DNA from 3 places in the Fructobacillus sp. ESL1117 genome. Region 1 is predicted to be linked to each of the others. Evidence: riboswitches for the same ligand, from Rfam matches in the RefSeq annotation. Region 1 holds a riboswitch; each other region holds the start of a gene.
What was found. A riboswitch is a leader RNA that binds a small molecule or an ion and turns the genes downstream of it on or off. The one in region 1 is predicted to bind thiamine pyrophosphate.
Positions count from the first base shown of each region.

Region 2: linked by a shared signal. The riboswitch ahead of ACSYSH_RS03310 (solute carrier family 23 protein) and the one ahead of ACSYSH_RS01270 (TenA family protein) in region 1 are both predicted to bind thiamine pyrophosphate.
Region 3: linked by a shared signal. The riboswitch ahead of thiW (energy coupling factor transporter S component ThiW) and the one ahead of ACSYSH_RS01270 (TenA family protein) in region 1 are both predicted to bind thiamine pyrophosphate.

Region 1 is NZ_CP196385.1:283,450-293,654, forward strand. It holds gene ACSYSH_RS01260 (PH domain-containing protein) at 1-1,309, shown strand, start outside; gene ACSYSH_RS01265 (MarR family winged helix-turn-helix transcriptional regulator) at 1,492-1,950, opposite strand; TPP riboswitch at 2,082-2,170, shown strand; gene ACSYSH_RS01270 (TenA family protein) at 2,311-2,967, shown strand; gene thiD (bifunctional hydroxymethylpyrimidine kinase/phosphomethylpyrimidine kinase) at 2,964-3,803, shown strand; gene thiE (thiamine phosphate synthase) at 3,793-4,440, shown strand; gene thiM (hydroxyethylthiazole kinase) at 4,437-5,231, shown strand; gene ACSYSH_RS01290 (tautomerase family protein) at 5,449-5,841, shown strand; gene ACSYSH_RS01295 (iron-containing alcohol dehydrogenase) at 6,089-7,270, shown strand; gene ACSYSH_RS01300 (glycoside hydrolase family 13 protein) at 7,410-9,095, opposite strand; gene ACSYSH_RS01305 (alpha/beta hydrolase) at 9,260-10,108, shown strand; gene ACSYSH_RS01310 (GMP reductase) at 10,205-10,205, opposite strand, start outside.
Region 2 is NZ_CP196385.1:781,092-791,296, forward strand. It holds gene ACSYSH_RS03305 (LuxE/PaaK family acyltransferase) at 1-706, opposite strand, end outside; gene ACSYSH_RS03310 (solute carrier family 23 protein) at 699-2,015, opposite strand; TPP riboswitch at 2,136-2,239, opposite strand; gene trpA (tryptophan synthase subunit alpha) at 2,434-3,246, opposite strand; gene trpB (tryptophan synthase subunit beta) at 3,239-4,447, opposite strand; gene ACSYSH_RS03325 (phosphoribosylanthranilate isomerase) at 4,447-5,172, opposite strand; gene trpC (indole-3-glycerol phosphate synthase TrpC) at 5,165-5,956, opposite strand; gene trpD (anthranilate phosphoribosyltransferase) at 5,953-6,966, opposite strand; gene ACSYSH_RS03340 (anthranilate synthase component II) at 6,959-7,558, opposite strand; gene ACSYSH_RS03345 (anthranilate synthase component I family protein) at 7,542-9,068, opposite strand; gene aroE (shikimate dehydrogenase) at 9,949-10,205, shown strand, end outside.
Region 3 is NZ_CP196385.1:382,642-392,846, reverse strand. It holds gene ACSYSH_RS01600 (hypothetical protein) at 1-44, shown strand, start outside; gene spxB (pyruvate oxidase) at 179-2,002, shown strand; gene ACSYSH_RS01590 (2,3-bisphosphoglycerate-dependent phosphoglycerate mutase) at 2,119-2,832, shown strand; gene ACSYSH_RS01585 (SDR family oxidoreductase) at 2,915-3,583, shown strand; gene ACSYSH_RS01580 (2-keto-4-pentenoate hydratase) at 4,041-4,862, shown strand; TPP riboswitch at 5,062-5,167, shown strand; gene thiW (energy coupling factor transporter S component ThiW) at 5,443-5,949, shown strand; gene ACSYSH_RS01570 (HAD family hydrolase) at 6,000-6,656, shown strand; gene ACSYSH_RS01565 (thiamine-binding protein) at 6,653-6,952, shown strand; gene ACSYSH_RS01560 (YjjG family noncanonical pyrimidine nucleotidase) at 7,014-7,706, opposite strand; gene ACSYSH_RS01555 (YeiH family protein) at 7,958-8,959, shown strand; gene ACSYSH_RS01550 (type 1 glutamine amidotransferase) at 9,072-9,752, shown strand; gene ACSYSH_RS01545 (ammonium transporter) at 9,819-10,205, opposite strand, start outside.

The DNA.
Region 1 (10,205 bases):
AAAGCAATGGTTTTTCCTCCAACCATTTCATTTGGAGGACATTGCCGTTGATTCCGGGGGGAAGGGGGCCAAGAACAATCAGATTTCTCTCTTGGTTGTCCCAACCTGGGTGGCACTGGTTCTTGAACAAAAGCGCCAGGATGAAACGGCTAAACTGGCTATTTTGATTGAAGGCGCCAAAATTCAGGCACAAAAGGAAGGACCAGCGACACAGGAGCAAGTTGAGCAAGTGACCGATTCAGACCGCCAAGGGCAAGCATTTGCTTCTGAGCATAATCAAAAAACCGCTGGTGGAAAGGACATTCTGCGACCAAATGGTTCTAACAGACTGGCTACCGATTCCTTTCGGGCTTCCATTTTTTCTTTGATTGTCTATGCGGTGACGACGCCGGAAGTCATCTTTCAATTCTTTATATTTCTGGGTGGCTTCATTCACTTAGACCAGCAAGGGATAGTCAGTCATTGGATTGAGCAGGAGTTGACCAATCACGTTTTGGGACTGGGCGCTTTGGTGATTGCTTTGCTGGTGGTGGTGTTTGTTTTCATCGTGGTTGCTTTTAATGTTCTGCGAACGGTGATCTTGTACTTTGGCTTTGAAGTGCACCATGACGCAGGTCAGTTGACGATTGCTCGGGGACTTTTTGAACGACAAACGATGCATTTGTCAATTAACCGGATGCAAACGGTTGAAGTCCGCCAAAATGTTTTCAGGCAGTTGTTGGGCTTGGTAACCGTCAAGACACGGATAATTACTGACGAAAATGGTGAAGACAAGGTATCGAAAAACGTGCCAACCTTGATTCCGATGGTGAAATCAGGGGCTGTTGACCAATATTTGTCGCGGTGGCTGCCTGATTTTCCCAGTCGACCAATCAAAAAGACTGATAGCTCAACCTACCAAATTTTGACAATGATTCGTAACGGCCTTTTTTGGACGTTGCCGATCGCCACCGTCCTGATCTATGCTTTTAGACGCTGGCCAGTAGTTGTCTTGCTGGTCTTGATTGTGTTGGCTTTCGTAGTTGGTACCGGCTGGTATAAGGGGCAGGCGACAACCGCCCAAGTGGTTAACCGGCAGGTCCTTGTTTTAAAAACGGCGAAGAATTACGAAACAATCACGACCTATATCGCCTGGGATAAGATTCAGTCGTTGTCGATTAAGCAAAGTTGGTGGCTAGCTCAGCAAAACCGACGAGCCCACCTTGCCGTGGTAGTTCGCACTGATGCCAATACAAAGGTCTTGACTGCCCGCTACTTGCCAATGAAAGAGGTGCAGTCCATTTTTGATTGGTACCAATCGCTTAGCTAACAGTGTCTTAGTTGCCAAAATTAGTGAATAAAAAGTTGCTCAATTGTCAGGTTTGCTTGTAGGTGCTTGAAACACGATTAAATGATAAAATTGTGCTGATTTTTGGTCAAAAGAAAAAGAGTCGAGAATACAATCCTGTATTTTCGGCTCTTTTCAATTGGTGCGGGTGTACTTTGCTAATTTTAGTAGTGATGTGTTTTGACTACCGCTTGCGCTTGATCAACACTTGCTGGCAAAGAGGTGTCAAATTGACTCCAGAAGTCTTGGTCAAATTGATTGACGATGTCTAAGGCCTGTTGTAATTTTTTTTCACCAGCCTGGGTTAATGATAGGGCTTTTGAACGTGGATTTTTTTTACCAGGATAGCGGTCTAAAAGATCTTCACGGCTGAGCTTAGTAATGATGGCTGAAGCGGTCATGGCATCGACGTCTGCTGCCTTGGCCACCATGATTTGAGTAACTTCGGTATGTTGGATACTGAGACCATGGACAGTAGCGAGAATTTGAAATTGGGGGTGGGTCAAGTCAAGTTCTCGTAGACGGTATTTCATTTGCCGGAACCAGTCAGTATATAAGTTGAAGAATTTCTGATTGGTTGAATCCATGTAGCGAGAAAGTGCAGTAGTTTTGACAGGGCTCATGGGAACCTCCTTATTGTTAGCATTAATATATAAGTATACTTATAATATAACTGATTTTACAGCAGGTGGCAAGTGTTCACAATCAACTTTTTCACACGGATTTTAATTTCCGTGCTATACTGCTTTTGTGATAAATAAAGTTGGGGTGCCCTGAGCTGAGATTATACCCATTGAACCTGATGCCGCTAGCACGGTCGCAGGAAACTTCGAAAACGGATTTAAATCCTCATGATGTTGCCTTTTTTGGTCATCGTTAGTAGGAATAAGTCCTCAGCTCAGGCTGGGGGCTTTTTATTTTGTCTAAATGGCAACGACCGACACCACCGTCTGCCAAAATAAAGTGATGATTGAGGAGAAAAAATGACGAAGACGCTGCCGTTTTCTAACCGCTTGATGCAAGTGATGGAAGAACACAAGGCTAATTTTTATGCCAATCCCTTTATCCAAGCAATGATTGCTGGTGAAGTTAATTCTGAGGCACTGCTCTACTACGTGCAACAAGATTACCGTTACCTGGGTCACTATTTGCCACTGTATGAACAGGTTTGCCAGACACTAACCGGTCAAACAATTGATGCTGAAGTGGCTGATGATGATCGTGAAGGTGCTGCCCATAAGATTTTGTTGGACTTGGCTCAAACCGACGACAAGAGTATCCAAGCAGGCAAGTACCCAAATTCAACGGTTACGGACCAATATGTTAACCATATGGCTAAAGCAGTTGAAAAGGATCCATTTATTGGCTTGGTTGCCCTAGCTGCCTGCCCCTATGACTATGCTTATTTGGCTGATTTGTTGATTCGTGATGGGCTAATCAAGCCAGATAACCCATTTATACCATGGGTTGGCTATTACCGTGGGCTTGATAAGGGTTTGACGCGACCAATCTTGTCACTGGTCAATCAGACGGCCGAACATGTCAGTCCCGAAGTTCAAGAGGAGGCTTTGGCTGCTTTTATCCAATCAACAAAGTATGAAAATCAATTCTTCTTACAGGGAATGGAGGCAACAAGATGATTGATGCAAACCAATATCCGACAGGATTGACCATTGCTGGGTCCGATTCTGGGGGTGGTGCCGGCATGCAGGCCGATATCAAGACCATGCAGGCTTGCAAGACTTATTCCGCGGTAGTGGTGGCCGGGTTAACAGCTCAAAATACACTGGGGGTCCAGGGGGCTTATCCAACTGATTTGGCCGTAATTGACCAGCAATTTGCCTCGGTGATGGCTGACTTTGACGTCCGCGCAGCGAAAACAGGAGCGCTCTTTGATGAAGCTCGCGTTCTGCAGGTGGCTAAAAACATCCGTCACTACCAACAGAAGAATTTGGTGGTTGATCCGGTGATGGTTGCCAAAGGTGGGGCCAGCTTGCTCGACTCAGCTGGGATCGCGGCCTTGAAAAACCACTTGCTGCCATTAGCTACGCTGTTGACACCAAATCTCCCCGAAGCCGAACTCTTAGCCGATATGAAAATCAGTACTCGTGATGACATGGTCACGGCTGGTCAAAAGATACAAGCATTGGGCGTTCCAAATGTTATCGTTAAGGGTGGCCACGGTGAAGGTGCCGTCATTTATGATTATGTTTTATTGGAAAACGAAGTCGGTTTTTGGCTAGAAGGACAAAAGGTTGAAACGTCAAGCAAACACGGGACAGGGGATACCCTCTCAGCTGCAATTACGTCCTTTTTGGCTCAAGGTGATTCTTTGCGTAAGGCCATCGAAAAGGGCCACCGCTATATGAACGCCATTATTGGTCAGCCGTTAGTTATTGGTCACGGCCATGGTCCTTTGAACCATGGCCAGTGGTCGGATCCAGCAGATGAAGGAGGAAAAGATTATGAATTTTGATCCGACGTCATTAATGGTTTATCTTGTTGTTGGTAGCCAAAACGTCAACGATGATCCCAACGAAGTGATTCGCGTGGTTCAAGCGGCCTGTGACGCCGGCGTCACTTCTGTTCAGTACCGAGAAAAGGACCACTCGAAGTTGAACCAAGCCGAAAAAGTGGCATTGGGACAGAAAATCAGAACTATTACGAAAGCAGCCAATGTGCCTTTGTATGTCGATGACGACCTGCCATTGGCACTGGCCATCCAGGCGGATGGTCTTCATGTTGGTCAGGGCGATACCCCAGTGCAAGAAATTCATCAGGTAGCTCCTGGTTTACTACTTGGGTTATCCGTCCATGACTTAAAAGAGCTGGCTGCCAGTGAAGCTGATTTGGCAGTCGTTGATTACTTGGGTGTTGGCCCCGCCTTTGCAACGACAAGTAAGGAAGAAGTGAAGGAGGCCATTGGTCCAAAAGGTGTCTTTTCGGTTGCGTCAAAAAGTTCGTTACCGGTTGTGGCCATTGGTGGTATCCAAGAAGACAACTGTCAGGAATTGGCGGAGTTGCCGATTGCCGGTGTTGCCGTGATTTCGGCCATTACTGCTAGTGATGATATTCAACGCAGTGTTCAAAAATTACGAGGAGTGACAAAATGAGCCAAACAATTTTAACTGCTGTTCGCACAAACCAACCCATCGTCTTGAACGTGGCCAATAGCGTTACCCCCCAATTGGTGGCCAATGCCATTGCCTATATTGGGGCTTCACCAATTATGCTGGAAGATCCGCTGGATGCTGCTGATTTGACAAAAATTGCCAATGCCGTGACCTTGAATTTGGGTTCAACTTCCGCCAATTCACAAAAAGTGATGATTAATAGCGGGCAGACAGCGAACGCGTTAGGCCTCCCTGTTGTTTTTGATCCCGTTGCCGTTGGTGCGACGCCACTACGATCCAAGCGTGCCAAGGAACTTTTGAAAACAGTCAAGGTGAGCATCGTACGTGGTAATCTTGGTGAGGTCGCAACCTTGGCTGAAGTGAAATGGGAAAGTCATGGCATTGATGCCGGCCAAGGTACGGCTGACCCAATTGAAATTGTCTTGAAGGCGGCCCAAAAACTGGATGCTGTTGTGGTCGCAACTGGGGTTCATGACTTAGTTTCAGACGGCCAGACCGTTTACCAGATTGATAACTCGGCAAGCCAATTGGCAACCAATGTTGGCATGGGGGACGCGCTCGATGGTTTGCTGGGCGCCTTTGCTAGTCAAAGCATGGCGTTGGCTGATTTAGCCTATGCGACGGCGGCGCTGCCCGTTGCTGGTGAATTGGCGTTGGCAGAAGGAGTTGCCGGCCCCGCTGATTTCTTGAACAAGATGTTGGATCAATTGGGCAACTTAACGGATGAAAAACTGCAAGGGCAAATTCGCCTCCACCAAGTCAAACCCTGATTTTGGCTGTGGCTATTGGTTTGGTGAGCCAATCAGCCTGCCCGAGGAATCTCTCGGCGTGGTGTGGCAGTTGATGAATGGCTGAGCACAAGCAAAGCAGGCCTGCCCGTCAGCGTCGCAGGATACTTGATTACTGGTCATGACAATCGTGATTGTGCCGATTAGGCTTTTATGCTAGGATTAGTCTATTAGCAAAGCCACATGAGGAGAAATGCGCATGCCATTAATGAAAATTGACTTGATTAAGGGTCAGTACGAACCCGCAGAAATTAAGGAGATTATGCAACTGTCTTTTGACGTTGCCAAGGAAACGTTGTCATTACCAGACCGTGACCGGTTCCAAATCGTGACACAACACGAAGACTATGAAATTAATTTTCAAGATGTTGGTCTTGGCTATGAACGTTCAGAAAAGGTTTTGTTCTTTACGGTGTTGTCAACGCCACGTCCAGTGAAGGCCAAGAAAGAATTCACGAAGTCATTGGTGGCGGTCTTGGCTGATAAGGCCGGCGTTCGTCAGGAAGATGTCATTATCTCCTTTATTAGTAACCATGCTGAAGATTGGTCATTTGGTGAGGGAAAGAATCATTTCTTGAATGGGGACCTTTAATTACAAAAGCTCGCTAGCACTTAGTGTTAGCGAGCTTTTTGTTTGAAAACGGTTACTGTGAACGGCTCTGGGCGGTAATTGCCTGAAGACACCGTGATGAATCCAACTGGTCTATAGAAAATTGACAGATAGACTTTGTTCCTCTAAAATGTATGCACAAACCTTTCAAGAGGTTTAAGTGGAACAAACAGACCGTTTAAAATAACAAATGGTCTGCTTGTATGTTTAAAAAGGAGTTCTGTCAAAAATGGAAAATTTTACATTTAAGAACACGACCGACATTCGTTTCGGAAAAGATCGCTTGGATACCGAATTGCAGGCTGCTGTTGCCCAATTTGGTCAAAAGGTGCTCTTAACCTACGGTGGTGGTTCAATTAAAAAATCAGGTCTGTACGAACGCGTGATCAAAGCGCTTGCAGGTTTGGATGTGACAGAATTGTCTGGAATTGAGCCTAATCCAAAGGTTAGTTCAGTCCGAGAGGGGCAAAAATTAGTCAAGGATCACGATATTGATGTCATCTTAGCCGTTGGTGGTGGTTCTGTCATCGATGCTTCGAAGGTTATCGCTTCTGCTAAGTATTATGCAGGTGATCCTTGGGATTTGGTCTTAGATGCCAAAAAGCGTTTTGCTATTGACCAATTGCCTGTTATCGATATTTTAACGTTGGCAGCTACTGGAACTGAAATGAACACTGGTTCCGTGATTTCCAATCCGGCAACGAAACAAAAGTTAGGAACCGGTGGTCCCAATACGCCAGCGGTTTCGTTCCTGGACCCCAGTTTGACCTTCTCGGTTTCAAAGTGGCAAACGGCTGCCGGATCAATTGATATTTTTAGTCACTTGACTGAACAATATTTCGATCAAAAGGGCTATGAAAATGATGTTCGTAATGGCTTGATTGAAGGAATTATGCGCACTGTGATTAAGTGGGCGCCGGTTGCCTTGCGTGAACCTGATAATTACGATGCGCGAGCTAATTTGATGTGGGCGTCAACGATGGCTTTGAACGGTTTGCCACGGACGGGGAATGTTAATTCATGGTCAGTGCACCCAATTGAACACGAATTATCAGCCTATTATGACATTACGCACGGTGTTGGTCTAGGTATTTTGACTCCACACTGGTTCGACTTTATCTATTCAGAAGAAACAAAGCCTTATTTTGTTTCGCTGGGACGAAATGTTTGGGGTTTGACGGGGGATGATGATACGGTTGCCACCCAAACCATTGAAATGACGCGGAAATGGATTGCGAGTCTTGATGTGCCCACGACATTGCCCGGTGTAGGTATCGAAACGGATCAGGACTTTGAGGCCATGGCTAAGAGTGCTGTTCAAGTTAATCATTTGGACCAAAACGCCTTTGTGAAGATGACAGTAGCAGATGTCCGCAACCTATTGGAAGCAGCAATGAAATCAGTCAACTAATTGGCTGTGGCAGGCTTTATTTAGTCAGTGAGTGAATCGCTACTAAAGTAAAAGAACCAAAGACTGACAAATCGTCGTTCTTTGGTTCTTTTTTGGTTTAATTTGGCGACAGTGTTCTTCGGTTAAAACCAATCAGTCCTTAGCGTTGATACAAATAAGCCTTTGCTTCGTATGGCCGTAATTTCAGACCTAAGTCATCTTGGTAATTGCTGATGAGTAATTGTGCATCGGCAGGAACAGGGTAATCGCGTTCTAAGTTTTGGTTGGTGAAGTTGTTAATAATCAATAATTCTTGGTCGTCACCGATTCGCTTGTACGTATAGACTTGGTCATCGGCCGGGTCAATCAATTCGTAATGACCCGTGGTTATCAAATCGAGCTCGTGACGGAGTTTAATTAGCTTTTGATAGTGGTAAAAGACGGAATTTTCGTCGGCCAAAGCAGCAGTGGCATTAATGGTTGTGAAGTTGTCATTTAACTTAAGCCAGGGGGTACCATCCGTGAAACCGGCATTTGGTCCTGCAGTCCATTGCATCGGCGTCCGGGCATTATCACGGCCTTTATAATGGACGTAATCGAGCATCGTCTCATTATCAACTAATTTTTCCTTATCGACAATAAACTGACGGCCGTTGATGATTTCAACATCATCGAAGTCATCCCAACCGAGGTTGTAGGCATTAGTCATCCCCAATTCTTCACCCTGGTAAACATACGGCGTTCCTTGCATGAAGTGCAAGAGAGTGGCCAGCATTTTAGCTGAGACTTCTCGGTATTTGGCCGAATCGTTACCAAAGCGACTGACAATTCTTGGCTGGTCGTGGTTATTCCAATAAAGGGAATTCCAACTATTTCCTTCCAGTTCCGTTTGCCACTTGCTCAAATTTTCCTTGAGTTTGAGCAATGAGACCGGTTGATTATTCCACCGACCTAAGGCTGGATTAGGGTTATCGTCTAGACCCATGTGCTCAAATTGGAAGACCATATTGAGTTCGCTGCCGTCCATGTTGGCATATTTGCGGGCATGGGTAATGTCAACGCCAGAAGTCTCACCGACAGTCATCAAATCGCCGTTATTCAATACTTTTTGCCGCATTTCGCGTAAGTACTCATGGACATGGGGACCGTTAGTGGTCAATGAAACAGGGTTGGCGTAGGTATTGCCAGCAGGTAGTGGCGCATTTGGCAAGCCATCAGGTTTCGAAATCATTGAAATGACGTCCATTCGGAAACCATCAATCCCTTTGTCGACCCACCAGTTCATCATTTGATACACTTGGTCGCGCAGGTCTGGATTTTTCCAGTTTAAATCAGGTTGTCCCGCATCGAAGAGGTGCAGGTAGTACTGCCCGCTTTTTTCATCAAACTTCCAAGCTGATCCAGAGAAGAATGAGGACCAGTTATTTGGTTCGTGGTCGTCAACGGGGTCGCGCCAAATGTAAAAGTCGCGCTTTTGATTGTTCTGGCTTGAGCGACTTTCAATAAACCATTGGTGCTGGTCGGATGAATGGTTAACCACTAAGTCCATTACAATTTTAATGTTGCGGGCGTGTGCAGCAGCCAAGAGGTTATCAAAGTCCTCCATGGTCCCAAATTCGGGATTGATGGCTTGATAATCCGAAATATCATAGCCATTATCCTTATTTGGTGACTGGTAGACTGGGTTAAGCCAAATCACATCGGCTCCTAATTTTGAAACGTAACTCAACCGGTCTGTAATCCCTTGTAAATCACCAATACCATCGGCATTTGAATCCTGAAAGGAACGAGGATAAATTTGATAAACGACGGCCTTTTGCCACCATTTAATTGCATTTGTTGTCATTTAAAAACCTCCAATTTGTTTTTCGGTTGAAAATTAAATCTACCTCGTCATTATAAAGAAAATTAGTTGTGAAATAAAGGACTGGTCGAAAAAAGCTTACCTTTCACTGGTTAACGCGGTATAATTTTTAAAAACGTCATTGGGTAAATTAGTAAGGAGTTTTAGTGTTTAAAAAGAAGTTGTTTTGGGGAATTCTGTTTGTTTTAATGGTCGCTGGGGCTGTTTTTTATTTGGTTGGGACTCAAATGAACCCAACTTTGTCCGAGCAAAATGGCAAGCGGCCAAAGGAGGCCACGGTCTTCTTTCACGGCTATGGATCCAGTCGCAATGCTGAGAAGTCAATGAGTCAGTACTTGGTTAACCATGATTACTCTAATCGCCGGATTAATGTGACGGTTGCTAAAGACGGCACGGTTACCATGGATAAGACGATTGCACCCGGTGACAAAAATCCGATTATCTTGGTTCAATTTGATGACAATAAAAACCAAGATTTTAATCAAACCGCCAAGTGGGTTTTGACCATTATGACGAACCTGAGTCAACAGGGCATTCGTTCGGTGAACCTGATTGGCCATTCGATGGGGAATATGGCCATCGCCTTTTACTTGATGAACGCTGCTGATAATGGCCATGACTTACCGAAAGTGGTCCGCCAAATCTCAATTGCCGGGACCTATAATGGGCTAATTTTGGCTAACCCACAGTCAAATGCACCATTAAGTGCCGATGGGGAGCCGCAAACGAAAACGGAAATTTTCAATCGTTTAGCGGGTCTGACGGCATACTATCAAAATCACTCAACCAAGGTCTTAAATATCTATGGTAACTCGACCGGTAGTTTGGCCTCTGATACGACTGTTTATAACAATTCGTCCAAAGCTTTGAAGTACTTTGTTCGCCAGCCAAGTAGCTACCAGGAAACGCTGATCGAAGGGGCTGCTGGTCAACATTCAAAGCTACATGAAAATCAGACCGTTGATCAAGAGATCTTAAAGTTCTTGCAGAACTAAAATAAACAAAAAATGATTGTAGCCGAATGGCTACAATCATTTTTTAATTTCATCACTTAATCGAAAGCACGATTGGCACCAGTGAAATGGGGAAGAT
Region 2 (10,205 bases), 500 kb from region 1:
CCTTGAAACCACCGGTATCAAAAATTCGACTTTTTTCAGCCAGGTGAAAGACCAACTGGTGCTTTTGTAGATAATCCAAAAAATGGACGTAGGAAAAACTTGCGCCAAGCAGCATCACGGGACGGTGATCAATTTCTGCCGCCGTTAAAGCAGCGACCACGCCCTGATAATCAATCCCGTCTGCATCGACATAGGATCTGCTGTGTTGGTCACCAAATTCGGTAATGGCGCGACTGACATAATGAGCCAAAGAAGAATTGTCAAGGTGCTTTTCATCCGGAAATAGGCCAATAATAGTGATTTGATCAACGTCCGGGAGGACATACTGCTTGAAAGATACTTTCATTGACTCATTCCAAACAGCAAAAGTCGGATGGTAGCTATGGCTACGGTGGGTCTTATCCGTTGTCCCACTTGACATAAAAACAGCTTCGCCCGCCGTGATCGGCGTTGTCGACAGCGTTAACTGCTTGTATCCCTGAATCGGCATTAATGGTACTTCTTGCCACCGATGTACCATTAGCGGACTTTTTCGTTGTTGTTGCGCATATTTTTTATAGGGTAAATTATGGTCAAATTGGTATTGAAATAAATCGAGGGCCAACTGATTGAAATCCTCATCACTTTCATGGTGGCCGTCCATGACTTGGTGTTGGTCAATAAAACTCAGAATTTCTTTTTGAATTGCAGCAACCGAATCACTCATGGTTCTTTTTCCCTCCAAAAAATCCTGGTACAACAATTAATAGAACATGCAGGGTCACAATCGACAGAGCACCGACTAAAATACTATTTGAAAAGAGCGACTGATAAATACCCGAAAATCCTTTTGCATAAGATGGCAGGGCAATGGCCAGCAACAAAGACAGACCAATACTCATCCGAGTAGCTTCGCCTTTATCAGCCTTCTGCAGGGTTGCAAAGCCCGTCGTTAACAAGGTTGCCGCTGCCGGCAAAAACATCCCACCGATAACGGGTGCTGGGGTCAAAGCGAGTACTGCTGCAAACTTGGGCACAAATCCTAGTAAAATTAGTAATCCCCCGGCCAATAGAATGGGCTTACGAGAATGCACTCCCGTCAACTTCATGACCCCTAAGTTTTGGGCAAAAGCTGTGGTTGGAAAACCGCCAATCAAAGAAGAAAGCATTGAGCCACCCGCTTCACCTGCAATTCCACGACTAATACGCTTTGCACTTAATTCTTCTTTGGTAACATCTGCAGAGGCTTCATAAACGCCCAAAGCTTCAATCACTGCCACTAAATAAGCGATGAAGAAGGTCAGAAAAATGGCCCAATTAAAACGAAATAGTCCATAAGGAAACAACCGTGGTAGGCCAAAAAATGGTTGACTTTGCACGCTTGACAAGTCAATCATCCCCAGGCTGGCCGCCAAAAGATTACCAACCACAAGGGCCAGCAAAAAGGAAAACTTGCGCCAGTAACCTCGGCCAAACAACGATCCTAAGACGACAATCAAAGTGGTTGTAACGGCCACCAGAAGAACGTTTGGCGATGCAAAACCTTTTGTGCCAGGCGTCCCTCCTAGTAATTCTGACATTGTAAAACTTGAAAGCGAAATGCCAACCAAAAAAATAATGGTCCCGTTAATCGCAGGTGTCAATTTCTTAGCTAAGCGATGAACCCAGCCAAATAAAGACATCAGCAAAACAATAAAGCCACTGAGAAAGACGGCACCACCGGCAGCTGGCAAACCACCGGTTTTACCAGCACTAATCATGAGGGCGTCAAAGGCCGCTGAAGGCCCTTGCACGATCGGCAGCCGTGCTAATTTTGAAGCCTGCAAAATCGTTACCAGACCAGATGCCAAAAAAATGGCACTAATCAAATTCGTCGACAGGGCTAACGAGAGGCCCGCGGCTGAAGCAACAAAAATCGGATCAAGCCAGACATTGGAAACAAAGATGTGTTGGAGACTAATCAATATCGTCTGACTAGTACTCAATGGAATCTCTTCCGGGGAACTTTCTTGCTGCTGATGGTTCTGTTGAATCATTTTTTTCTCCTAAAATTCAATTCATCAATCCACCCTGAACAGTCTTTACCAGCAAAAGAAAAAGGTTGAATTCATGATGAATTCAACCTCAACCGAAAAGTCCCAAAAAAGACCCCTTGTTATCAATATTAGTTGCATTCCTACGCTGGTATTAACCAGATCAGGTACATAGGGTCTAAGACATTTCTGTCTAATCTCAGCGTGATGCTCCCCTTGCGAATTAATTAATTTTTTTCAGTATAACATGAAATTCAATATTAGAACAAATATAATCAACTTTGTTTAATCAAATTCGAAACTGTTCCACGAATAGTAGCAGCCAAAGCGCTGGTCAAAAAAGTTAGGCGAAATGCACCACCAGCAACAACCTCAATCTTGGTAGCAATCACTAGGCCATTTTACTTGTTGGTAACGGCACTCAATTTTGACCAATGCATTTAGCATTCCCAACCGACACACCATCAACAGCAGCGCTGATTTCTTTAGCGTACGCCTGTAACTTTGCTGGTGCTTTGTGACCATTTTCAGCGACAATCTGGACGCAGGCTGAGCCAATAATAACCCCATCGGCCAAATCAGCCATTGCCCGGGCCTGGTCAGCGGTATGTACACCAAAGCCAATAGCCACCGGCACATTCGTGACCGCTTTAATTTGCCCGACAACTTCTGCTAAATTAGCAGCAAAGGATTCACGGGTTCCCGTTACGCCTAAAGAAGAAACCAAGTAGATGAAACCGGTCGCCTCTTTGGCAATCAGCGCAATGCGCTCACCAGACGTCACTGTAATCAACGGAACCAAATCCAGCCCATGCTTGTCAGTAAAAGAAACTAACTCTCCTCGTTCTTCATAGGGCAAATCGGGGATAATCAGGCCATCGACACCGAATTTTTCACAGTCGGCGGTAAAACGTTCATAGCCATACTGGAGAACAACGTTCAGGTACACCAAGAAAACCAGAGGCACCGCTGTTTGCAGACGAATTTCCTTCACCGCCGTAAAAATCACTTCAATTGGTAAATCAGGGTCACGCAAAGCCCGCAAATCGGCCGCTTGAATAACGGGACCGTCGGCGACTGGATCCGAAAAAGGAATGCCAATTTCAACAATATCGGCCCCGCCCTTTGCCAAAGCCACGACATTTTTCACAGTCGTCTCCATGTCAGGATCATTGGCGGTGACGAAGGCAATAAAATTTTTATGATTCGTAAAGCTTTGACTAATTTTACTCATGAATTTCAACCCCCCGGTACTTGGCAATTGCGGCAACATCCTTGTCCCCCCGGCCAGATAGTGTGCAGACAATGACCTGGTCCTTAGGTAACGTTGGCGCTAATTTTTGCACATAGGCCACAGCATGACAGCTTTCAATAGCGGCAATAATCCCCTCTTGCTTGGCAATGTATTCAAAGGCAGCCACGGCCTCATCATCTGTAATACCGACGTATTGGGCACGGTGCTCGGCTGCTAATGCTGCGTGTTCTGGCCCAACACCCGGGTAATCGAGCCCAGCCGAAATCGAATAGACCGGATTGATTTGGCCACTATCATTTTGCAAAAAGAGTGACTTCATGCCGTGAAAGACACCTAAGCGACCCTTTTCGATAGTAGCCGCCGTCAAATCAGTATCAACGCCCTTGCCGGCTGCTTCTACCCCAATCAACTCAACTTCAGCATGGTTAATATAATGGGCAAAACTACCAATGGCATTGGATCCGCCACCAACGCAGGCGATGACCATATCGGGCAAACGTCCCAATTGGTCTTGAATTTGTTGCTTGGATTCCTGGCTGATCACGCTTTGAAAATCACGGACTATCTCCGGATAAGGATGGGGGCCGGTGGCCGAACCCATCACATAAAACGTATCCTCAGGCCGAGCCGCAAAGTCCTGCAAGGCAGCATTAATGGCATCCTTCAACACCATTGATCCGGAAGTCACGGCGTGGACTTTGGCCCCAAGGAGTTCCATCCGATAAACATTCAACCGTTGGCGATCCGTGTCCTCCTTGCCCATAAAGACTTCGCACTCCAGACCAAACAAGGCAGCAATCGTAGCCGTTGCTACCCCGTGTTGTCCCGCTCCTGTTTCGGCTATTAAGCGTTTCTTGCCCATTTTCTTAGCTAACAGTGCCTGGCCAATGACATTGTTAATCTTATGGGCCCCCGTGTGGTTCAAATCCTCACGTTTAAAATAAATTTGGGCGCCACCAAGGTCAGCCGTCATGTTTTTGGCATAGTACAACAACGATGGTCGGTTGGCATAATTAGCCAATAGGTCAGCCAATTCCGCCTGAAAATCAGGGTCGGCCTGGGCTTCCTGGTAAACTGCAGCCAACTTATTTAACTCATTCATCAAAGTTTCCGGTACATATTGGCCGCCATACTCTAAAAACCGACCACCCTGCTTCTTTGTCTTGTATTCTGCTTCCATTACTTTCTCTCCTCTTGATGGGCAATGGCTACCAGTGCCAACATCTTTTTTAGGTCTTTATGCCGGTTGGTTTCCGCCCCAGTACTCACATCAACGCCAGCAGGCTGATAAACCTGCAGTAAATCGCTTAAATTATCGGGGCGAATCCCGCCAGCCACAAATAGGTGGTTCGGGGCCAAACCAGCTAACCGCTGCCAATCTAATCGTTGACCAGAGCCAGCACCAGCATCAACCATTAAAAAATCAATTAGGTCAAAATTACTAACTGATTGTTCTTGCAAACTGCCACTAAAATTGGCTAACTGCCGATTGCGATCTAGACCTTCTTCCAAACCGCCATTGTCTGCTTGTGGCCGACACCACCGAAGCTGATTTTGCCAACTCTTGGCCTGGTCAATGGCATCATCACCCACCAGGGCTTGGATAATTGGTACGCCTGCCATTTCCAACCGCCGGACCTCATCAATTGGTCGCCGGCCATGGAGCTGAATCAGCTGAATCGTCCCCATTTCAACCAATTCCAAAATCATTTCCACCGGTTCAGCAACAAAGACACCAACCAATGGAATCGACTCATAAAGCGTCGTGCGCACTACTAAAGCTTCCGCTTTCGTAACCTGGTGGCGACCTGGAGCAAAGACGACTCCTGCAAAATCAGGGCGGGCCTCGTTGGCCATCAGGGCCTCTTTTTTAGTCATCAAGCCACAAATTTTAATCTTAGTCATGGGTTGGCTCCCCCAATCCGGCTTCAATGAAAGCTTTTGGACTAGCCGCCTTCATCAAGGCCTCTCCGATCAGCACACCATTGATTCCTAAGGATTGTAGGTGTGCAATATCTGCCGGACTTTGCACGCCACTTTCGGCAATAAAGGCAACAGAATCGGGCACCAAATTAAAGAGCCGCTGGCTGTTATCAAAGGAGACTGTAAAATCCTTTAAATTGCGATTATTAACCCCAATCAGCTTGGCACCGACGGCCAGCGCTCGACTAATTTCATCTGCATCATGTGCCTCGACTAACACGGCCAGTCCCAGACTCTCAGCCAAGTTCAAATAGACTTGCAAGTCTAGCGGAGATAAAATCGCCACAATCAGCAAAATAATTTTTGCGCCCGCAACCTTTGCCTGATAAATCATGTAGGGGTCGATGACAAAGTCCTTTCGCAAAACTGGAACGGTTACCTTGGCCGCAATCTCAGCCAAATAGTCTAATTTGCCCAAAAAGTAATCCGGCTCGGTTAAGACAGAAATGGCCGTTACGCCGGCTTGATCATAGGTTTGAGCAATTTCTTGATAAGGAAAATCAACCGCAATCAAACCCCTGGAGGGTGAGGCTTTCTTGACCTCGGCAATCACGTGAATCCCTGGTGCTAGAAAACGGTCGTAAACAGCTTGCGGGTCAATCACCGGCAGAGCCTCTGTCTGAGCTTTCAAAGTCGCTAATGACACCGCTACTTTTTCTTTTACTAGCCGGCTTTTCGTGGCGGCCACTAAATCATCTAAAATCATTCAACGGCCTCCGCAGTGCTTATCCTTGCAAGCAAATCAGCTACCCGACCACTATCGAGGGCCTCCTGCGCTAATATCACCCCCTGTTCAATCGAGATAGCTGGATTGACGGCATTGAGGCCAATGGCCGCATTTAAAACCACGATATCACGCTTGGCTCCCCGTTCTTCACCGGCTAAGATAGTCCGAGTAATGGCTGCATTCTCCTGGGCTGTTCCGCCCACAATTTCTTCTTTGGTAGCCCGCTTCAAGCCAAACTCCTCTGGGATAATCGTTTGGAACTGAACCTTATCACCCCGCAATCGTACTAACTTAGTTGGTGCTGAGATTGAAGCTTCATCGAGGCCATCCGTTCCATACAAAATATTGGCTGACTGTACACCGAGTTGGTGCAAAACCTGAGCCATCGGTTCCAACAGCGCCCCATCATAGACACCCAAAACCATTTGCTTTGGTTCGGCTGGATTGGCCAAGGGACCTAAAACATTAAAAATGGTTGGGATGCCCAAACTGCGGCGAACAGGGGCAACATACCTCATTGCTTGATGGTACTTTTGGGCAAAAAGAAAGGTAAAGTGCTGATCTTTTAGTAGCTGCTCGGCCTGGCCAACCTCCTGGTTAATTGGAAATCCCAGGGCCTCGAGAACATCGGCAGCACCACTTTTTGAAGAAGCAGCGCGGTTCCCGTGCTTGACCACATCATAACCAAGACTAGCAATGACCAAACCCGCCGTCGACGAAATGTTAAAGGAATTAGAATGGTCACCGCCGGTACCAACGATGTCCAGGGCCGCTGCTTGTTTAGGAAATTCCAGGGCCGCTTGCCGCATTGCTTGGGCTGCCCCAGCAATTTCAGCGGCCGTTTCCCCCTTGGCTGTTAATGCCGTCAAAAAAGCGACAATCTGATTTTCTTCTGCTTGGCCGGTCATAATCTCACTAATAACCTCGGCTGACTCATCGAAGGTTAAGTTTTGCTGTTGGCTGACTTTTTGAATGGCTGGTTTAATCATGGTTGTTCTCTCCCGTATAAGCTAAAAAATTAGTAAAAATTTGTTTGGCGGCCGCTTGGTCCGTCATAATCGATTCGGGGTGAAATTCGACTCCGTAAACGTGGTTTTCTTCATCGGCAACTGCCTGAACGGTCCCATCGTCGGCCTGGGCGGTCACGGTTAAGTGATTAGGAATGGTGGCTGGATCAATCATCAAGGAATGGTAGCGTCCAACCGTAAAAGTTGTCGGGCACCCGGCTAAGATACCCGACAACTGCTTTCCCTGCTGGTGAATCAGGCTGGTCTTCCCGTGCATCAACGGGGCCGTAACAATCTTGGCACCATAGACCTCGCCAATTGCCTGATGGCCAAGGCAAACACCAAGAACGGGTACCCGACCGATAGCAGCTGCCAGAACGGCATTGAGGTTCCCGGCCTGATTTGGCCGACCCGGTCCCGGTGATAAAATCAGTCCCATTAACGTTGGTTCATCTAGGTCCTCAACTCTTACCTGATCATTTTTAACCACCTTGATGGTCTGCTTGGTCAACTTGCAAATTTCCTGGTAGAGGTTATAGGTAAAGCTGTCATAATTATCAATTAGTAATAGCATCGGCTGCCACCTCCTTTGTGACCAAATCCAACATTAACCGGCTTTTATTTTCAAATTCTCGGTACTCTTCCGCTGGGCTGCTGTCGGCCACAATCCCAGCACCGGCCTGGACGACCAGGTTTTGCTTTTTTTGGTAGGCTAAGCGAATCCCAATGCTGAAGTCGAGGTCGCCATCAAAACCAATCGTTCCAATACCACCACCGTAAATGCCACGTTTGCGGTTCTCCAACTGATTGATAATCTGCATGGCCGAAATCTTAGGTGCTCCGGATAACGTTCCCGCTGGCAAGGTTGCTTTTAGAATGTCGATGGGAGTTAAATCAGTCTGAACTTGGCTTTCAATTGTTGAGCCAAGGTGCATCACATTTGGAAAATAAAGCAGGTGGCGCAGCTTCGTAACGGCGACCGTGCCAAATTGGCTCACTCGACCCAAATCATTGCGACCCAAATCAACTAGCATATTGTGCTCCGCGAGTTCTTTTTCGCTGTGCTGCAGTTCCTGGGCAAAAAATTGGTCCTCTTCTGCTGTTTTCCCCCGCCGTCTCGTACCCGCTAGCGGATATGAGAACAATCGGTCCCCGGTCTTTTTAATTAAGGTTTCTGGTGAGGCACCGGTTGCTTGGTAGTCACCGTTATGAAAGTAGAATTGGTAGGGTGATTGGGGCCCACCCTGTAACCTGGTAAAAACACCCAGCAAGAGTTGCTGATTATTAGTTTTCGCCAGGTAAGGATTGGATAAAATCAGCTGAAAGATATCACCAGCATGAATATGTTCTTTCGTTTTTTGAACCCGATCGCTGAAGGCTGTCCGCGTCAATTGATTGGTAAAAGTTAGTGCTGACTGGCTTTTGGCCTCATCACCCTGAAGCAGCTCTTGATTTGAGCTAACCTGGTTTTCCAGCTCGGCAGTTGCCAAATCATTTTCCTGAATTTGGTCCATCATTTCACCAGCCCGGTTCGCCAAATCATTTAACTTTTGTTGAACCTGATCGAAGTCGGTCGACAACCTTTCGGACGGTACCGTTTGGCTTAAAATCAATTCCTTGGTCTCGTGACGATAATTGGCAACCACCTTTGGTAAAAATAATTCGAAGTCCGCTAAACCAAGATCGTCTTGGGCTGGCGCTAAGTGAACATCAGGATGGTAACGGACAAAATCATAAGCAAAATAGCCCATTAGTCCGGCCACAAAGGGGATGGCGTCTGTCACCTTGGGAATTTGATACTGGTGATAAAGCTGATTTAAAAAGGCAATTGGATCACCCTGGGCGGTTTCGACCGCACCATCGGCACTCATTACTTGGATTTGGCCATCACGACCGGTAATCGTTTGCTCAAGTGAGAGGAAAAAAGTGGTCACACCCTCGCGTTGAAAGATCATCGTCTGATTCTTGGTTGTCCCCAGTTCCTGCATGAGCAATTCTGGGTCAAAATTACTGATTCTTTTGCTAACAATCACTGGCAGGAAGGGATATTCTTGGCCATATTGCTTTAGGTCTAATTGTTTCAACTCTTGGTCACCTCGTTTCATTTTTTCAACTAAAAAATCCGCCCATAACAACGCAATCTATGCTTTGTTAAGGACGGATTCTCTCCGCGGTGCCACCTTAATTAGGCCAAAAAACTCATTTTTCAACAAAAAAGTCAATGAAAAAAGGTCTTTAGCCCCTCCTTAGCGAGATACTAACATATCCCCGACAACTGACGTATGCCTGACGTTTCCCGTACTTGAGCAAATGCTCTTTCAGCGGAACCCTCCGTGGTCCATTTAACTGCCTGCGTTCCCATCGCCTTCCCAGCATCGGCGACTCTCTTAGCGTGCACAACAATCTTGATCTCCACATCATTGGTTTTTATGGACGAACTATTTAATTGCCCTCAGTTTAATCACAAAATGAAAAAGTGTCAAGAAAAAATGAGGATTATTTTCATTTTTATGATTAAAAAATAAATCAATCCAAGAAATAGCAACTATTAAACGACTTTTTTCTTCTTATATAGCGGATTATTTAAGCATTAAAGAAAATCAAGCAGACAAGATAAAAATGAGAAAAAGATGATAAAAATCTTGCAAAAACATTTTTCCTGTGTTTTAATTAAAGCAACTTAACGGAAAGGGATTCCAACAATGAAAAAATCATCAGCACAAATGATGAGTCGTTATTATGGCTTTTATTACTTTAGATAGCACGTCCAATTCTCGATGCGGACGTGCTCAAGCGTCCGCATCTAGGTAATAAAGCCATCTTTGTGTTGGCCGACTAGATGTAACACCTAGTCGGTAATCGATGGCAACCATGATGGAATTTTTTCTTTCTCACTGTGAGCAATCAGCCGACTAGGTCTTTACCTAGCCGGCTTTTTTATTTCAATCAGAAAGGAAGAATCATATGACAAGAATTGATGGACACACCTACTTAATTGGCTTGATGGCCTACCCCATCCGCCATTCTATGTCACCAACCATGCATAACACCGCCTTCGAGGCTTTGAACCTAAACTTTGTTTACCTGGCTTTTGATGTACCAGAGGAAAAACTCAAGGATGGTGTCGCTGCTATCCGCACCCTCGAGATGCGGGGGTCTAACGTTTCAATGCCCAATAAACAGGCGATCATCCCCTACTTAGACAAGCTCGATATCTCAGC
Region 3 (10,205 bases), 99 kb from region 1:
CGGCCTTGAAATTTAAAACAATGGTGACAGTGACACTGGTATAACCCCTATCAAAACAGCACTAAAAAACTTTTTATTAATAATTGTCTATTTTATGTTACAACTGTGCAAATTGTTTTACATCTTTGTAAAACAGAGATATAATATGGCTATAGCAAAGTAGAACAGGAGATGTCTTATGTCAGTAACAGTAAACACAGTTCCAGCAAGCATCGCAATGTTGAAGGTGCTTGAAGATTGGGGTGTTGATCACCTCTTTGGCTATCCTGGGGGTTCGTTTAACTCCACCATGGCAGCCCTCGCAGAGCGAAAAGAACAGATTCACTATATCCAAGTTCGCCATGAACAAGTTGGTGCTTTAGCAGCAGCAGCAGATGCCAAACTCACTGGTAAGATTGGTGTTGCCTTTGGGTCGGCTGGGCCTGGGGCAACAAACTTGCTAACGGGTCTTTACGATGCCAAGGAGGATCATGTGCCTGTTTTGGCTCTTGTCGGTCAAACACCACGCGCGGTAATGAACTCGCACTTTTTTCAAGAGTTCAACGAGGATCCAATTTTTGAAGATGTATCCGTTTATTGTCGAACTGTCATGACAGCCGAAAGTTTGCCACACGTGGTTGACCAAGCTATTCGTGAAGCCTACAAGCATCAGGGTGTCGCAACAGTGATTATTCCAAATGACTTGGGCTACGAACAAATTCCAGATATTGCTTATGGTTCTCATGGAGCCACAGATGATAAAAAGGCACCACAGCCAGAACCAACTGCGGCCGAAGTAGACCAATTCTTGGCAATGGTTAAGGAAGCCAAGCGACCAGTTATTCACGTTGGTCGTGGTATCCAAGAAGGTGGTGATGCCCTCATTGAATTGTCAAAGAAATTGCAAATTCCTTTGGTCATGACTGGTTTAGCAAAAGGGCATGTTGATGAAAGCTATGCCGGAAATCTGGGTATGGCTAACCGTGCTGCCTCAAAGGCTGCTGATGAAATCATGGCAAGTGCTGATTTGTTGATTGCTATAGGGGCCGATTTTCCATTTGCAAAACTAGTTTACACGACACATCCGTTTAAGTTTATTCAGGTTGATAACGACCGAACAGAACTTGGACGCCATCATAACCTGGATTTGGGTATCTGGGCAGATGCAACTACTTTTGTCCAGGCTGCCCTAGATCGTAGTGAACAAGCGCCAGAATCTGCATTCTTCAAGGCCGCTTGTGCCGATAAGGAAAACTGGTTTGCCTACCAAAAGCAATTGCAAGATGATACTCGTGAACCGCTTCGCGCTGAACCGATTTATAAGGAAATTAATCGTGTTGCTGACCCCGATGCTGTCTTTGCCATTGATATTGGTGACAATATTATTAACTCCTTCCGTCATTTGCATGTGACGCCAAAGAACAAGTTCGTGATTTCTGCCATTTTTGCTTCTATGGGTTCTGGACTGCCAGCTGCTTTGGCTGGACAATTATCATATCCTGGTCGCCAAGTTTGGAACATCGCTGGTGATGGTGCCTTTTCAATGATTATGCAAGATTTGTTAACCGAGAAGAAGTATGATTTGCCAATTATTAATGTCATTACAGCCAACAAGACATTGAACTTTATCAAAAGTGAACAGGATGATGTGGCCATGCATCATTCAGGAATTGATCTTGCTGATCAAAATTTCGCTATGATTGCTCAAGGAATGGGTGTTGAGGCGGTAACCGTGACAAAGGCTAGCGAATTGCCAGCAGCTTTTGACAAGGCGATTGAGGTAACCAAGGCGGGTCGACCATTCTTGATTGAAGCTAAGATTTCTGATGCCCGGTCATTGCCTGTCGAGGAGTTGCAATTGAAGCAAACAGACCAAGGGATGGAAGAAACGCTTAATCCAACGTATAACAGTAACCTTGATTTGCAAAGACCAAGTTCTGTTCGTGAATTCTTAGATTCATACGATGGTCAAAACTTGAAAACACTCCCAGAGTTCTTCGAAGAATACGGTGTTAAATGGTAAGCTTATAAGCTAACGTATAATAAAAGTCTTCTTTTGAAGGCTTTTTATTTTGTTGTTAGAAAGCATTGCTTGCTTAAAGAGAATCGGTGTAAAATAGAGCGCAAAGGAGCTTGATTATGCCAAAACTTGTTTTACTTCGTCACGGTCAAAGTGAATGGAACCAGTCTAACCGTTTTAATGGTTGGATCGATACTTATTTGTCTGTAACTGGCAAAAAGCAAGCACAGGACGCCGGGCGGGCACTTTTGAAACAGGACATTCATTTTTCCCGGGCTTATAGCTCAGTTCTTAGTCGAACGATTATGACCATGAATCGCATCTTGGACGAATTAGGTCAATCATATATTCCGCTTATGAAGTCTTGGCGGTTAAATGAGCGTCATTATGGTATCTTGCAAGGTGAGGATAAGGATGATATGCGCGCTAAGTATGGGAAAGAGCAGGTCCAAATCTGGCGACGGTCTTATTCTGTTCTACCACCTAAACAGCCTGCATATGATCCAACAGTGACCATTGCTGGTCAAAAGTACCCTGCTTTTGACCACCGCTATGCACAAGTGCCATACGGCCTTTTGCCACTGAGTGAGAATATTCAAAGTACAGAAATTAGAGTTCGACCACTTTTTGAAGAGGAAATTGTACCACGGTTACGCGCGGGAGAAGATGTCTTGATTGTTGCCCATGGAACGTCTGTCAGAGCGTTGACAAAGCTGATTGAAGGTCTGACACCAGAACAGGTAACTAACGTTGAAATCCCAAACGGTGAACCCATTATTTATGAGTTTGATAAAAGTTTATCCGTTTATAAAAAGAAAATTATTCATTCTTAAATAAAATGCTCTTAGAAAATAGGTTTGCTTGCGCCCATATTTTATTGGGAATGCTGTGAAAATGTTTAATGAAAAGGAGATTATGATGGCAAAAACATTGGTAATTGGTGCCCACGGTCAGGTCGGCCAAATTTTGGTTCAAGACTTAGCTAGTAAGCAGCAAGAAGTTTTAGCAGCCTTTCGGAATAAAGACCAATTGCAAACAGTGGCTGATGTAGCCGGTGTTGAGGGAGTCTATTTTGACTTGGACGTTGATGAACAAACGATGACACAGTTTTTTCTGGATCACCAAGTTGGCCAGATTGTTTTTACGGCTGGTGCCGGCGGTAAAGGTGGTATCGAGCGAACGGTAGAAGTTGATTTGGATGGCGCCATTAAAACGATGGCTGCTGCTAAAAAAGCTAGTGTTGCTCACTATGTGATGGTTTCAGCTGCTGGGGCGGACGACCGCGGTCGTTGGTCTGCATCCGGCATTTATCATTACTTTATGATGAAGCACTATGCTGATTTGTACTTACAAAATTCCGGTTTGGATTATACGATTGTTCGGCCAACGTTGCTCTTGGATACTACTGGTACTGGCAAGGTTTCATTGGATGTTGACTTCGCGGGTCCAAAGGAAAGCTTGCAAATTCCGCGAGCAGATGTCGCTGCCTTTGTCATAGCAGTATTAGCTCATCCTGAGCAAGCAGCTAATCAAATTTATGATTTAACAGCTGGTAACCAGGAAATTCAACATATTTTTGATTAAACATGAGGCCAAAAGGGGTTCTTAGTTTTATTTAAATTAAAAATAAATGATAAAAGGTTGACATTGACTCATAAAGTTGTAAACTACAAAGCAACAGATAGAAATGACAAGCGACAATAAGAAGTGTCTGGGTAAGAAAATGATTAGAGAGCGCCTATTTGGTGAAAGGGCGTCGTTTTCAAACTCAAAGACGATCATTCTTTAGCTAGTGGGCTGAAATCAGTAAGCCTTGCTCGGTTGGTACCGTTATCAAACCGGCGTATCGCTTTTTCGGCCGTACGTTTGAGGTTGAACTTTGTCGTTCAACAAATTAAGGTGGTACCGTGCATAAGCGCCCTTAACTACGAAAAAATCGTTGTTAAGGGCGCCTTTTTATCTGCTGATTTTTTAGAAAAGGAGGGCACCGTGAAGTTTCGTACTGTAGTGAGCTGTTTGTATACTGAAAGGAGCATTAAAAATGACAATGACTGAATTGAAGACCAAGGTGAAGGTAGTACCAGCAAAGCAAGAGGACAAATTGGCACAGGCCCTCTATCATGCTTACCAAGAACGCCAACCGCTTAAAATGACTGAATGGGAGCAGGTTGTTAGCGATGACCAAACTGCCTATGAAGTGCAAGATCAATTGATGGAACTCAAAAATCAACCACTTGGGGGTTACAAGGTTAGTTTGACTAGTCAAGAAACGCAAGATATGTTCGATTCAAATGAACCTTTGTATGGGGCTCAGGTGCAAAACCATTTCGTTCAATCACCGGCTAACCTTTCTTTGAAGAGCGATTTATTGGACCCATTGGCAGAAGTAGAATTGGTTTTCAAGGCGAAGGAAGACTTGCAAGTCACTGATTCTTTGGAGGATTTGCGTCGCAAAACGACTGTGGCGGCTGGTGTGGAAGTACCCGATGCTCGGTTTACGGATTGGTTTCCATCTTTGAGTAAGTACTTAGTGATGGCAGATGCGGCTGTTGGTGGTTTTGTGGTCTATGGGCCAGAACGAGAAAGTACATCTTTGACGGTTGCTGAATTTGAAGATGTTCAGGCCCAGTTAGCCCATAATGGTGAGGTAGTGGCCGAGGGCAGTTCGGCCGAAGTTTTGGGTAACCCACTGAAATCGTTGCAATGGCTAGTTAAAAAGTTGGCAGCGCAGGGAAAGACCTTGCATGCGGGGGAACGCGTTTCCTCTGGAACCTTCTTATTGCCGCCACACTTAACAGAAGGAACCTGGACAGCTAGCTTTAACCACGATTTTGCAGATGTTGTGGTCGAAGTTAGTAAATAAGCAAACAATTTTGAAATATCAAATTGGATAGTTGTCTTTTTCCGTTAAAATGAGTATAATCATTTCCGTTAGGGAATAAGGGTTACAATCGTGTTAGCGACCCTCATTATCCAGTCACCCATTTTAGCGGTTCCAAATTGTTTGTTGAAAAACACAACAATCGGCCGTACTAATAAATTGGGCGGCCTTTTGTTTTGAATAAAATCGATCGGGGAGTTTGTGTGACAGACTGAGAGGATGGTAGACCATCGACCCGAACACCTGAACCGGATAATGCCGGCGGAGGAAATCGTAGCTTTTTTGTAATCGAGGACTCCTTTTGTGGGTGCTCGATTTTTTCTTTTAAATCAGAAAGGAGTGTAGTGAATGATTCACGGTCATTTGACCGTGCGGGATGAAGGGGAGCGCCTTGATCCTGAAAAAACAGCGATGGGAAGCCGTGTTCCGGCGTGAGAGGAGACCAAGTAGTCTCGACCGAACTTTCTATCAGTCAGGTGCTTGTCTGACTGGTTTAACCGCTAAAGTGGGAAAGGAGCGCTGTTTTTCGCTACCCCACTGAATTTAAAAGGAGCGTTTTCAAATGAAGACACAGAAAAAATTATCAACGAAGAAGATGTTAGTGACTGCCTTGTTGGCTGCCTTAGCTTATGTTTTAAATAGTTTTGTCTATTTTCCGGCAATGGCGCCCTTTCAGCACTTCGTTGACGTTTTAGCCGCCGTTTTGCTGGGGCCATGGTACGGCTTTGCTAGTGCTTTGATTTGTGGCATTTTACGGATGATGTCCGGCAGGACAATTCAAGCCGTAACAGGGGCCATTTTTGGTCCCATTCTTGGCGGTTTGATTTATCGCAAAACCCACAACCTTTACCTGGTCTTCCTTGGTGAAGTGATTGGAACGGGGATTTTAGGGGCTTTGACTTCTTATCCATTGATGAAGATCTTTTATGGCTTGGACGTCCATAGGTGGTATTACTTCGTGCCATATTACACACCAGCTGCCATTGTGGGTGCTGGAATGGGGTTGGCAGTGGTCTTAATTTTTCAAAAGACAGGCTTACTAAAGCGAATCCAGGCGAACTTGGATTAACTAAACACCGTCAATCAGGCCAAATTAGCTTTGGCAAGGGGAAGTAAGCGATGAGCGATAGGGAATATTTGATCTTTGACCTCGATGGTACATTAGTTGATTCGATGCCTTTTTGGGAGAATTTAGCGACTGAATTGCTTGATCGATATGGCATTGACCAGCTGCCAGTCGGTTTGCATAATCAGATTCAAACCATGACTTTGACGGATTCAGCCATTTTCATACAAGAATTATTAGCGCTACCCGTTACAGCTGCCAACTTGGTGCAGGAAATGCGAGCTTTGATGGACCAACATTACCAACATGATATTCCACTTAAAGTTGGGGTAGCTGCATACTTACAAGATGCCTACCAAGCTAGTCATAAAATTGTCTTGGCAACGGCCAGTAGTTCAGTTTTGGCCAAAGACTGTCTTCGCCGGTTGAAATTATTGCCGTTTTTTGACTTTGTCTTTTCTTGTGAAGATGTTGGACAGGATAAAACAAAGCCCACAATTTATCAGGTTGCTGCACAATATTTTGACCAGCAGCCCAACAGGATTGCAGTCTATGAAGATGCTCTGTATGCTGCTGCCACAGCAAAGCAAGCGGGTTTTCATTTGATTGGTGTTTATGACCATCAGTCAAAAGAAGAGTGGACTGATTTACAAAAGTTAGCGGACGAAACGATTGATTTTGCCACAGCAGTAAAAGGAGAAAATAAATGAGTGCAAGTGTTGCGATTCAGGTTTTACCAGCAGCTGAAAATGACCAAGAGTTGTGCCGAATGGTTGATGAGGTGATTGCTTATATTCAAAGTACCGGCTTACGCTATGAAGTTGGTCCCTTTGAAACAACGATTGAAGGCGATAATTATAACCAGTTGATGGACATCGTCAAAGAGTGCCAACACGTGGCTGTCCGGGCAGGTGCCAAGAAAGTCTCTGCCTATATTAAGGTTGCCTATCAGCCAGATGGCGAAATTTTAACGATTGATCAAAAGATTGGTAAGTATCACAAATAAAAAAAATCAGACCTGCAGAGGTCTGATTTTTTAATCTGTAATTATCAAAGTATGAGTTGTATTATTGCAAGATTGCTTCCAAAGTTGGTAAATCTGCAACTACCTGAGTAGGCTTAATTTTCGCCGGGCTCTCCTTGTGATTTGGATTAATCCAAATTGTGTCGAGTTGATAATTTTGGCCCCCCATGATGTCAGATGTTATGCCATCGCCAATCATCACCGTGTTTTCTTTGGTCATATGTGGGTTATCCTGGAAAATACGATCAAAAAAAGCTGAGTCAGGTTTAGAAGCACCAATCATTTCAGAAGTAAATATTTGGTCAAAGTATTTTCCTAAGCCGGTTTCCTTGAGGCGAAGACGTTGTGTGGCATCCTGGCCATTTGTACCGGCGATAATCGTATATTGTTCTTGCAAGTGTTGCAAAATTTCAGTTGCATAGGGAACCAGCCGATAATTGTGGTCACGCAATGTGGCGTATTCTTGTTCAAGATGGTCGGCATCATAGTCAATTGCTAGTGCTGCAAGAGTTTTTTTAAAACGTTCTTCAAAAATTTGTTGTCGAGCAATTTCTTTCAATTCGTATTGTTGCCAGAGATGGTGGTTAATCTCTTGGTAAGTTTTGAGTGCATGGTCTAAATCAGTGCCTGTTAAGCCTAATTCATTTGAAAAAAGCTGACGAATAGCAGCGACTTCGCCTCCGGTAAAGTCTAAGAGGGTGTCATCAAGGTCAAAAATCAAGTATTCATAGGTCATGCTACAATCCAACTTTCTATACTATAATTAACTTTAATTATGATAACACGGTCATTAAAAGACAACCCTTTAATTTTTGTCTTATTTTAAAAGCGGGTGGCCGGCTGGATTCATTTTAAAAATGGTTAAAAAGCGTTCTTTGTTATCAAATTTTAATCTTGATAAGCTTGACGGAGCCCCCCTGGTTAGGTGTTTAATAGGGAAGGAATATTTTTTGTTAAAAAGCTAACGAAAGAAGGAATAGTTGTCTGATGAGAATCGAGAAGAAGCATGTTGTTGGGATTGTCCTGGCAGTCGTGGTTTCGCTTTTTGCCCAATTTTTGAGTAGGTACTTACCGCAATTGGGTGCGGAAAGTTTGGCAATGATTATTGGGATTTTGCTGGGAAATACTATTTTTGCCGGTAACCAATATGGAGCTGGGGTTAAGTGGTCCGAAAAGTACCCGATTGAAATTGGGATTGCTTTGCTGGGCTCGACTTTGACCTTTAAAACGCTTTCCAAGTTAGGACTAAATGGGATCGCTTTTATCATTATTAATATGATCTTGGTGATTGGTATCGTATTTTTGTTGGGGAAGTACCTATTTAAGGTCGACGATCACAGCACGATGTTGATGGGTGCCGGAAATGCCGTCTGTGGCTCCAGTGCGATTGCTGCTGTTGCCCCGGTCATCAAGGCCAAGGATGACAATCGGCGTACGGCAGTCGCCACCGTTTCCTTGACGGGTATGCTGCTTTTGCTGACGTTGCCTAGTTTGTCACACTTTTTATTTGGTAATAATGATTTACTGCGTGGGGCCTTAGTTGGGGGGACTGTCCAGTCTGTTGGTCAGGTAGTTGGAACAGCCTCTTTGATTAATTCAAACGTTGTAACCTTTGCAACTCTGTTTAAGCTATTGCGGGTCATTATGCTGGTCTTCGTCGTTGTGTTGTTTGCTTACATCGCTAAGCGGCAAAATGCGAAAGAGGCGGTTGAAGAAGACGAAAAGGCTAAAATTACGATTTTACCTTGGTACATTATCGTCTTTGCCATCTTATTGGTCGTCAACTCAATCATGGCTTTGCCGGCCCCAATCCATCAATTTAGCCATACGGTGTCAACTTTCTTCGGCGTCGTCAACTTAGCTGCAATTGGTTTGAACCTAAAGTGGGCAGTTATCAAAAAAAGTGGTGTCAAGTTCCTTAGTTTCGGTTTCTTAGTTGGTGCGGTTCAAGTTCTGCTCGCCGTCATCTTAATTCATTTATTCTTTTAAAAATCAGTCCTGACTTAAACTGTCGGGGCTTTTTGTGTTACAATTAACCACATTAAGGGCATATGCAGGCGAAACCCGTATCAAATTGCCGTCGAAAAAGGAGGCTTTTTTGATGCGCATTCATGTTTTGCAACATACACCGAACGAAGGACCAGGGAGCATTGCCCGTTGGTCAGAAAAACACGGTCATCAGCTGACCGTTCACCATCCAGCTCATTTTCGGGACGTTTTGCCAAGGGCAGAGGATGTGGATTTTTTAGTTATTTTGGGTGGGCCCATGAGTCCCAACGATCATTTGCCGTGGATTGCTGAAGAGCGAGCGCTAATTGCACAATTAATGGCCCAGCATAAGCCAATTTTTGGAGCATGTTTTGGTGCTCAGCAAATTGCTAAGGTCCTTGGGGGTAAAGTTCTTGATGCTCCTTATAAGGAAGTTGGCTGGGCATCGGTTCAGCGGGTTAGTGATTGCATTCCGGGCTTACCAGAGAGGGTGGAAGCGCTACATTGGCATGAACAGATGTTTACCATTCCTGACCAGGCCGAGTTGTTGTTCAGCACTGCTTTGGTTAAAAATCAGGGCTTTATCCTTGGGAACATTTTAGGATTGCAGTTCCACTTTGAACCGGAGGCGGATAACATCCGTGAAATGGTTGCTAACGACGGCGAGTATGCTAACGATGCTAAAAACGCTTTGCACCAAACTGGCGCAGCTATTTTAGCTCATGGTGTTCCTGAAGAGAATCAGGAAGTGATGTTTCGACTGTTGGACTATTTAGCTAAAAAAACAAATTAATTTCAGACCAAAAATAAAAGGACTGTCATAAATGACAGTCCTTTTACGCTACATGATTTAATCGACTTAGTCTTTAATTACAAGTAAGTGGATTAATTTGTCGTATCCAGTACTTTCATCGGTGTCGTCCATTCGTAATGGCCCAGCGATAACGCGGGTAACACCGGCCAAAACGAGTGTTCCAATAACGACCAAAGCAAGTGTTACCAAAACGGCAATGACCTGATGACCAAGTAAGTCCCAGTGGCCAGAAATTAAACCAGCGGCACTACCAGGCAAGTTTTTATCAGCGAAAACACCGGTCAGAAGAGCGCCAACGGTACCGCCAATTCCATGAATACCAAAGGCATCCAATGTATCATCGTAACCGAAGAAGTTCTTAATTGTTGTGATGCTGATAAAGCCAAGAACCCCGGCAATCAAGCCCATGACAATCGCTGCCCATGGTTTTAC